One region of the Vibrio ziniensis genome, then DNA from elsewhere that is predicted to be linked to it. Evidence: riboswitches for the same ligand, from Rfam matches in the RefSeq annotation. Region 1 holds a riboswitch; the other holds the start of a gene.
The links. A riboswitch is a leader RNA that binds a small molecule or an ion and turns the genes downstream of it on or off. The one in region 1 is predicted to bind thiamine pyrophosphate.

Region 1 (4,422 bases):
CTTCCGAGTCAGATTTAGAAAAGCTTCGAAATGGTGTAACCCTAAAAGACGGGCCAACCCTTCCTGCAAAAGTGGTAGTGATGGATGAGCCGCAGCTTTGGGAACGAAATCCCCCTGTACGTTTTCGTGCAGCCATACCAACGACTTGGTTAGCCATTACGATTATTGAAGGGAGAAATCGTCAGGTAAGGCGCATGACTGCACATATTGGCTTCCCAACCCTGCGTTTGGTGCGCTATTCAATGGGCAATATTGAACTTGGTGATCTTCAACCAGGTGAATGGAAAGAGATTCGTTTATAACGGCTTGCTGGCTTCTCTCTGACAATCTGTTCAATCACAATCAACAAACCCGAAATCGAAAGGAAGAGGATATTTACTGATGTTTAAACGTCTAGCTTTGCTTTGTGTACTTATATTCTCTTTCACTGTTCAAAGTACGGTTCTCGAAAACACTCTTACCCCTATTAGCTACAATATTCGGGTTCTTGAAAACAATAAGAAAAACTTACAACACCTAAATCAACCTTTCACAACTCTTATTCGCAGAGCAGATAAAGCGTTAACTAATCCAATTGATCCTGTGACTAACAAGACGTTGATGCCTGCCAGTGGCGACAAACATGACTATTACAGTTTCGGTCCTTATTGGTGGCCAAATCCAGACACACCATCTGGTTTGCCTTATATCCGAAAAGATGGCGAATTCAATTTAGAAACCAGGACTTCTGCTACCGATATGCAAAGACTCATAACCTTTGCTAATAATGTAAAGTTGCTCGGTCTAGCCTACTACTTCTCCGACGATCAAAAATACGCAGATAAAGCGATTGAACAGCTCCGAGCTTGGTTTATCAACTCACAAACCAAAATGAATCCCAATATGAATCACGCACAAGCGATACCCGGTCGAGTTAACGGACGTGGTATTGGCATCATAGATAGTCGCGTATTAATTGGCGTTGTTGACGCTGTTGAATTGATAAAACCAACGCTCTCAGAAAAAGATTATCAAAGCATTGTTGCATGGTTTAGAGAGTTCAATCACTGGTTGGTGTCTAGTGTTAATGGCATCGATGAAGAAAAGCAGAACAACAATCACGGAACTTGGTATGACGCTCAGGTGGTAGCGTTTTCTTTATTTACCCACCAACCCGATATCGCCAAACAACGTTTGCAAATTACGAAAGCCAAGCGAATTGCAAACCAATTTGACCAAGACGGAAAACAAGATGCGGAACTAGCACGCACTCGCCCTTGGCATTATTCCAATTTCAATTTGCAGGCATACAGCTTACTCGGTGTATATGGAGAAAAGCTTGGGGTAGATATCTGGAGTTACCAGAACAACAGTATCGCACTTGAAAACGGCTATCAGTACATCGCCCAATACACCATTTCACCTGAGCGATGGAGTCTTAAAGAGTTCAAAAAAATCAGCCCAAGCATATCGTATTCAAACATGCTGTATGCCAGACATGCTTATGCTGACCCAATATTTAAAAAGGCGGTCACTAAGCTCAACCAATCCAAAGAGAACCAATCAGACATAGCAAATTTGCTATTTTGATTGATGCAACATAAAGAAGTGGTCCACCGGACCTCGACCCTGACCAACACTTAGCTTGTCTGCGCTTCCTATGGCTAGAGTGATGTATTCTTTAGCATGAGACACAGATTGCTGAAGGTCATCCCCCTGCGCGAGAAACGAAGCAATTGCCGATGACAAAGTGCAACCCGTCCCGTGCGTATTGATAGTATCAATTCTCTCTGCGCTTAATTGATGAATCTCATTCTGAGTGATAAGTAGATCATCACTGTAAGATGACTGCTCTAAATGCCCACCTTTTAGTAATACTGCTGAAGTACCTAGCTGCCGTAGAGACAAGACCATATCGTTAATTTCATCAGCATTATTAGGTTGTTCGAGACCAGTCAAAGCAGCCGCTTCAGGAAGATTAGGGGTAATAATATCTGCAAGAGGCAGCAGACATTCTTTCAGACTGGATATCGCGCTTTGTTTCAGCAACAGGTCACCGCTGGTTGCCACCATGACCGGGTCTAGCACGATAAATTGTGGTCTGTATTGACGAAGCTTATCTGCAACCAAATGGATGATGTCGCTATCCGCTAACATACCAATCTTAACAGCGACAATATTTAGGTCTCCAAACACCGCATCTAGTTGGCTTTCAATATGTGCTAGAGGAATGGGTAGAATGTCAGTAACACCTAAGGTATTTTGCGAAGTGATAGCCGTGATAACGGATGCCGCATAACCGCCTGTAGCAGAAATGGCTTTAATATCGGCTTGAATACCCGCGCCGCCGCCACTATCTGAACCAGCAATGGTAAGAACGACAGGAATTGAACTGGATTTATGCATAACTGTTCCTTTGGGGTATGACATACAGGAACAGACTCCCGAACACCTCTGAAGAAGATGGCAATACGAGAAATTCAATCGCGATGATTGGATTAGTTCCCTACGTCAGTATTAACTGAATCAGGTTCAACGGGTCTCGCAATGCGATCTCAGCCTTATGGCTCCCCGACTAATGGCGGACAGAATAACAATTATTTTGTCAGTTATGCAATTTATAACGAGCGCAGAGAATAAGTTACGTAATAGCGTCTATACTTTGTTAAGTAGAATTGTTGAGTAGAATTACACCGTGAGAACAAGTAGGCCGTTAACTCAGTTGGTAGAGTAGTTGACTCTTAATCAATCGGTCGCGGGTTCGAGCCCCGCACGGCCTACCAAAACGTTCTCTTCAGCTAATTAAAGCGCCCCTTACTTGTGACGCTCTTTGAGCTTATTAATCACGTCACTCATTGATAAACCTTGGTCTTGAAGCAAGACAAGCAAGTGATAGATCAAGTCCGCAGACTCACACACTAATTCCGCCTTATCGCCCGACGTCGCCGCAAGTGCGACTTCAACACCTTCTTCGCCCACTTTCTGCGAAATGCGTTTGGTGCCACGCGCATAAAGACTAGCGGTGTAAGAGGATTCAGGGTCGGCACTCTTGCGGGCAGCCAATAGCTGCTCAAGTTGATGAAGCCACACCATTTGTGACTCCTCTTGTGCATCACCGTCCCAACAAGTTGTTGTGCCAGTGTGGCACGTTGGACCAATCGGATTCACTTTCACCAGCAAGGTGTCTTGATCGCAGTCCAAAGCAATATTTTTTAACTGCAGCACGTTGCCAGAGGTTTCACCTTTGGTCCATAAACGCTGCTTAGTGCGCGAATAGAAAGTGACTTGTTCTGTTTCCAATGTTTTAGCTAGTGCTTCTTGGTTCATGTACCCCATCATCAGCACTTGGCTTGAACCAAAGTCCTGCACAATCGCAGGAACAAGACCATCAACCTTTTCCCAATTAATTCGTTCCGCTAGGCTCATAGTCTCACCTCAACCGCTTGTTGTTTTAAATATTGCTTGAGTTCACCAATATTGATGATTTGTTTGTGGAACACTGATGCAGCTAACGCGCCATCAACATTCGCTAATTTGAACGCATCGGCGAAATGCTCCATAGCACCCGCGCCACCAGAAGCAATCAAAGGTACGCGACATACAGATCGAACCATATTCAGTTGCTCTAGGTCGTAACCGTTACGTACACCGTCTTGGTTCATCATATTTAATACAATTTCACCCGCGCCACGTTTCTGCACTTCTTGAACCCAATCTTTGGTTTCCCACTTGGTTGCTTTAGTACGCGCTTCATCACCAGTGAACTGGTAGACCTGATATTTGCCCGTCTCTTTATCAAAATAGGAGTCGATACCTACAACGATACATTGCACGCCAAACTTATCCGCTAGATTGGTAATCAGGTCTGGATTCGCTAATGCTGGCGAGTTAATCGATACTTTGTCCGCTCCGAATTCGAGGATGCGAGCGGCATCTTCGGCTGATTTAATACCACCAGCGACACAGAAAGGAATGTCGATTACCTCTGCAACTCGCGCAACCCAGCTTTTATCCACCACACGACCATCACTGGATGCGGTGATATCGTAAAACACTAACTCATCAGCGCCCTCTTCCGCATAACGTTTTGCTAGCGGAACGATGTCTCCGATGATTTCGTGATTGCGGAACTGAACGCCTTTCACAACCTGTCCGTCACGAACGTCCAAACACGGAATTATACGTTTTGCCAACATGCGAACGCCTCCTCAGTGGTGAATTTACCATCCAGTAATGCTCGACCAACAATCACACCTGCTACACCACTGCCTTTCAGTGCTTCAATATCCGCTAAACTGCCGATACCGCCTGAAGATTGGAACTGAACCTGTGGGTATTGTTTGCAAAGGTCTACATACAGCTCAACGTTAGAACCGGCTAGCGTGCCGTCACGGGAAATGTCTGTGCAGAGTACATGTTTCAAACCGACGGTTAAATAATCAT
Region 2 (4,422 bases), 1.2 Mb from region 1:
GATCCAAAAACGATTTTTGGGGTTCTTCATTATCTAGGTTGAAGAGATTGCTAAATATACGAGAAGTTTGCCTATCAACAAGTTCAATAAATTGAGTCGGGCTTACACCCAACTCAATATCGCTGATATAAAAGCCCTGCATTTGAGCGAGCAATAATACTTGTTGAACCTCTCCCGTGAACTCAAGGCAATGAGATGGGATAAGTATTTTCACAAGTTACTCCTCAGTCACAACAGCATTCTGTTTCACCGCAGGATGGTATAACTCCGAACCTGACTGCAGAAACTCAGCAGACTTCTGACGCATACCCTCAACTCTTTCGTCAGAAAGTGAAGAGTCATCAAGCATTTTGATTTCTATCGCGTGATCCGCCGCGACTTGTTCTTTGTTATTGGCGTACTCCCTCACTTCTTGTGAGATCTTCATTGAACAGAACTTAGGACCACACATAGAACAGAAATGAGCGACCTTTCCAGACTCTTGAGGAAGAGTCTCATCGTGAAAAGCACGAGCAGTTACTGGATCGAGAGAAAGATTAAATTGGTCTTCCCAACGGAACTCAAAACGAGCCTTAGATAAAGCATTGTCACGGACTTGAGCACCCGGATGTCCCTTGGCAAGATCCGCAGCATGTGCAGCCAATTTATAGGTGATAAGCCCTGTTTTCACATCTTCCTTATTGGGTAAACCGAGATGCTCTTTAGGTGTTACATAACAAAGCATGGCACAGCCATACCAACCAATCATCGCCGCACCGATACCGGAAGTAATGTGGTCATAGCCAGGTGCAATATCCGTTGTCAGTGGACCAAGCGTATAGAAAGGCGCTTCATGGCAGTGCTTCAACTGTTCATCCATGTTCTCTCTAATCATGTGCATTGGTACATGCCCAGGGCCTTCGATAAACACCTGAACATCATAATCCCATGCAATTTTGCATAGCTCGCCGAGTGTTCTAAGCTCTGCAAACTGCGCTTCATCATTTGCATCAGCAACCGAACCCGGACGCAAGCCATCGCCTAAAGAAAGCGAGACATCATACTTAGCACAGATCTCACAAATCTCGCGAAAATGGGTATAGAGGAAGTTTTCCTGATGATGAGCTAAGCACCATTTTGCGATGATAGAGCCACCTCGCGACACAATGCCCGTAACACGCTTGGCTGTCATAGGTACGTAGCGAAGCAATAAGCCAGCGTGAATAGTGAAGTAATCAACACCCTGTTCAGCTTGTTCAAGTAAGGTATCTCGCATTACTTCCCATGTGAGGTTCTCAGCTACACCATTCACTTTTTCTAACGCCTGATACATAGGAACTGTACCAATTGGCACCGGACTATTACGCAGTATCCACTCGCGTGTTTCGTGAATGTTTCTGCCTGTAGAGAGATCCATTACCGTATCTGCACCCCAACGAGTTGCCCAAACAAGCTTTTCTACTTCTTCTTCAATAGAAGAACTCACTGATGAGTTACCTATATTGGCGTTCACTTTGACAAGAAAGTTACGACCAATAATCATAGGCTCAGCTTCAGGGTGGTTAATATTGCACGGAATAACCGCTCGCCCTTCAGCCACTTCTTTTCTCACGAACTCTGGCGTTATATCTTTTGGCAAGTTTGCATCAAAGCTCTGACCTGGATGCTGCTGATTAAGTTGTTCATCCTGATAACGGCGATTACCCATGTTTTCTCGTAGGGCAATAAACTCCATCTCTGGAGTAATAATTCCCTGACGAGCATAGTGTAGCTGAGTGACTCGTTTGCCCTCTTTAGCACGACGAATCAAAGGTAAGTTGCCATAACGCAACTCATCGAGTGTATGGTCATCCAAGCGTTGTTGAGCGTATTCAGAGCTCATAGAATGTAAAATCTCAGTATCGTTTCGCTCTTCCACCCAATGAGATCTTAACTTAGGCAGGCCACTATAGAGGTCGATCTGATGTTCTGGATCGGTATAAACACCAGAGGTATCGTAAACAGAGATGGGCTCGTTAGGCTCAAAAATCGGCGCGTCTTTACTGCCACCGACTAAGCTATCGGCTAGCGCAATTTCTCGCATCGGTACTCTAAGATCAGGTCTAGAGCCAGTAACATAAGTCTTAGTGGAATTTGGGTAAGGTTGAACAGAAAGAGTTTCAATAAACTGTTTTGCTTCCAGTCTCGCTTGTTTGCGATTCGACATAGCATTTTCCTTGTATTGTTTTAGGGATAAATGCTTGGCGGAAAGTTGTGTCAATAAGAGATGAGTAGACGGATCTTAGGTATGGGGCTGAAAGCCGACCAATCTAGAAAGAGGGTCTTCTCTTGTTCCCTTCGCTGGTACTAACCAGATCAGGTTCAACGGATCCCGAATAAACGGTCTCAGCCTTATGGCACTCCGACAAGTGAAACAATTATAGAGAAAGAATTTTAGTTAACCAAGTACAAAAATAGAGCTTTTGATCAACCTTTTATTAACCACTGGTATGCAAGCCACGCGGCGGAGATGCTGAGCAATACGTTTAGTAGCACGTTAAATCCCATTTTAACGAATGCGCCCTGCTGCATCATTAGCACGTTGTCCATCGAAAAAGTTGAAAAGGTCGTCAGTGCACCAAGGAAGCCCAGACCAATAATTTGTCTCCACGGGTATGGTGCGAGCCACTCGTTCTCGACTGCCGCAATCAACAATCCCATGATAAAGGAGCCGACCACGTTAACGGTTAGCGTACCGTATGGAAAAGAGCGACCAAATAGAGTGATACACATTTCTGATACGAGATATCGAGAACACGCACCTATCGCACCACCGACAGCGATAAGCCCCAAAATAGAAAATTGCCCCATGAAGCCTCCAAAAAACGTTTTGCTTATTGTACTGATTTATTGAGCACAAAAGAGCCAAAAATGATGAAAATTAATATCTCAAAATAAGCAAATACCACACAACAACTTGATACTTTTAAAAAGTTACATGAGTCACTTATACTACTTCAACGTATCCCATTAAGCCTGTTTTCATATGTTCAATCACATGACAGTGATACATCCATCGACCAGGGTTATCAGCAACAAACGCGGCTTTTGCCGAGCCGTTTTTTCCGAGTAGCACAGTATCGGTATGGAATAGTTCATCAACGGGTTTACCGTCGAGTTCCAAAACCGTAAAAGTATGTCCGTGTAAGTGGATCGGATGATGATACTGGGTGACATTCTTTAGATTGAAAATGTAGGTTTTGCCTAACTGCAACTTTGCCAGAGGCGCAGGAATGTGATTAGCACTCATCCCTTCCCACGCTCGCTTATTCATTAGCCAAAAGTTAGGTACTGCATGACCATCGCTGTTTGCTGGCGTCACAGCTCCTTCCCACTCAAAGACAAAGTCGATCAACTCAGCATTCTCTAAATCTATCTTTTGAATTGGATTAAGAGGCAGTGCAGGAATCGAAGTACTCTCGCTCAACTGTGATGGCTGACATTTAAATTCACACAGAGGGAACGGGAACTTACCTTTCATCTGGCGGACATAAACAGTATTTCCAGCCTTCGGAGCGATGAATGCAACATCAACCCGCATTCCTGGGCCAATCTTGTGCTGAGTAAGCTTGTAAGGCGTTTTTACTGGATTGCCATCAATGGCTACAATCCAAGCTTCGACACCTTCAATAGCAATGGGATAAGTAATAGTGTTGTCGACATTCGCTATTCGCAATCTAACGCTAGCGTTCTGTCTTATTTGGTAGCTAGGATTAGGCACACCATTAACTGTACCCCACTCTCCCGGTGTTCCCATTCGAGCACTGTAGCGCGGAATCATCAGATCTTTCCACTGACCACTTTTATCAAGATGCCAATGTTTAAGCGCTAGCTCATGCTCTTCATCGAAAGATACTGGATTGGCCTCTTCCACAACAATCAAACCAACCAACCCCATACCTAACTGTTTGACGCTATTCATATGCGGGTGATACCAGAAGGTACCAGCATCTGGTGGAGTGAACTCATAAACAAAGGTCTCACCAGGCATGATTGGCTTTTGGCTAAGAAACGGAACCCCATCCATGCCGATAGGTATCCGAAGACCATGCCAATGAATTGTTGTCGGCTCATCAAGCTTGTTAGTAAAGCGAATCGTCACTTTTTCACCCTGACGACAACGGATAGTTGGCGCAGGTATTGAGCCGTTAAAACCTAAAACAGACGTTTCATATCCGGGAACAACCTCAGCATGAGCAGGCTCAGCGGTAAGGTCATAAATAAATTGTTCATGATCGATCTTAACCAAAGAACACGCTGGTAACATGCTGGATAAACCGATAGCAGAGCTAATAGAGAGAAAGCGACGACGGGTAAGATCCATTCTTGCCTCAGGTATAACAATAGAAGAAAGAGTTAATAAAACGTATTCTCATCACAATGTAAACCAATGTGATAACTTTA

Region 2: linked by a shared signal. The riboswitch ahead of thiC (phosphomethylpyrimidine synthase ThiC) and the one ahead of thiD (bifunctional hydroxymethylpyrimidine kinase/phosphomethylpyrimidine kinase) in region 1 are both predicted to bind thiamine pyrophosphate.

Annotation. Positions count from the first base shown of each region.
Region 1 covers NZ_CP049331.1:1,965,106-1,969,527, forward strand. The annotation lists gene G5S32_RS08960 (rRNA large subunit pseudouridine synthase E) at 1-302, shown strand, start outside; gene G5S32_RS08965 (alginate lyase family protein) at 382-1,569, shown strand; gene thiD (bifunctional hydroxymethylpyrimidine kinase/phosphomethylpyrimidine kinase) at 1,561-2,385, opposite strand; TPP riboswitch at 2,466-2,563, opposite strand; tRNA gene G5S32_RS08975 (tRNA-Lys) at 2,687-2,762, shown strand; gene hisIE (bifunctional phosphoribosyl-AMP cyclohydrolase/phosphoribosyl-ATP diphosphatase HisIE) at 2,794-3,405, opposite strand; gene hisF (imidazole glycerol phosphate synthase subunit HisF) at 3,402-4,175, opposite strand; gene hisA (1-(5-phosphoribosyl)-5-[(5-phosphoribosylamino)methylideneamino]imidazole-4-carboxamide isomerase) at 4,157-4,422, opposite strand, start outside.
Region 2 covers NZ_CP049331.1:3,170,414-3,174,835, forward strand. The annotation lists gene G5S32_RS14690 (thiamine phosphate synthase) at 1-214, opposite strand, end outside; gene thiC (phosphomethylpyrimidine synthase ThiC) at 218-2,185, opposite strand; TPP riboswitch at 2,295-2,393, opposite strand; gene crcB (fluoride efflux transporter CrcB) at 2,446-2,829, opposite strand; gene G5S32_RS14705 (multicopper oxidase family protein) at 2,966-4,342, opposite strand.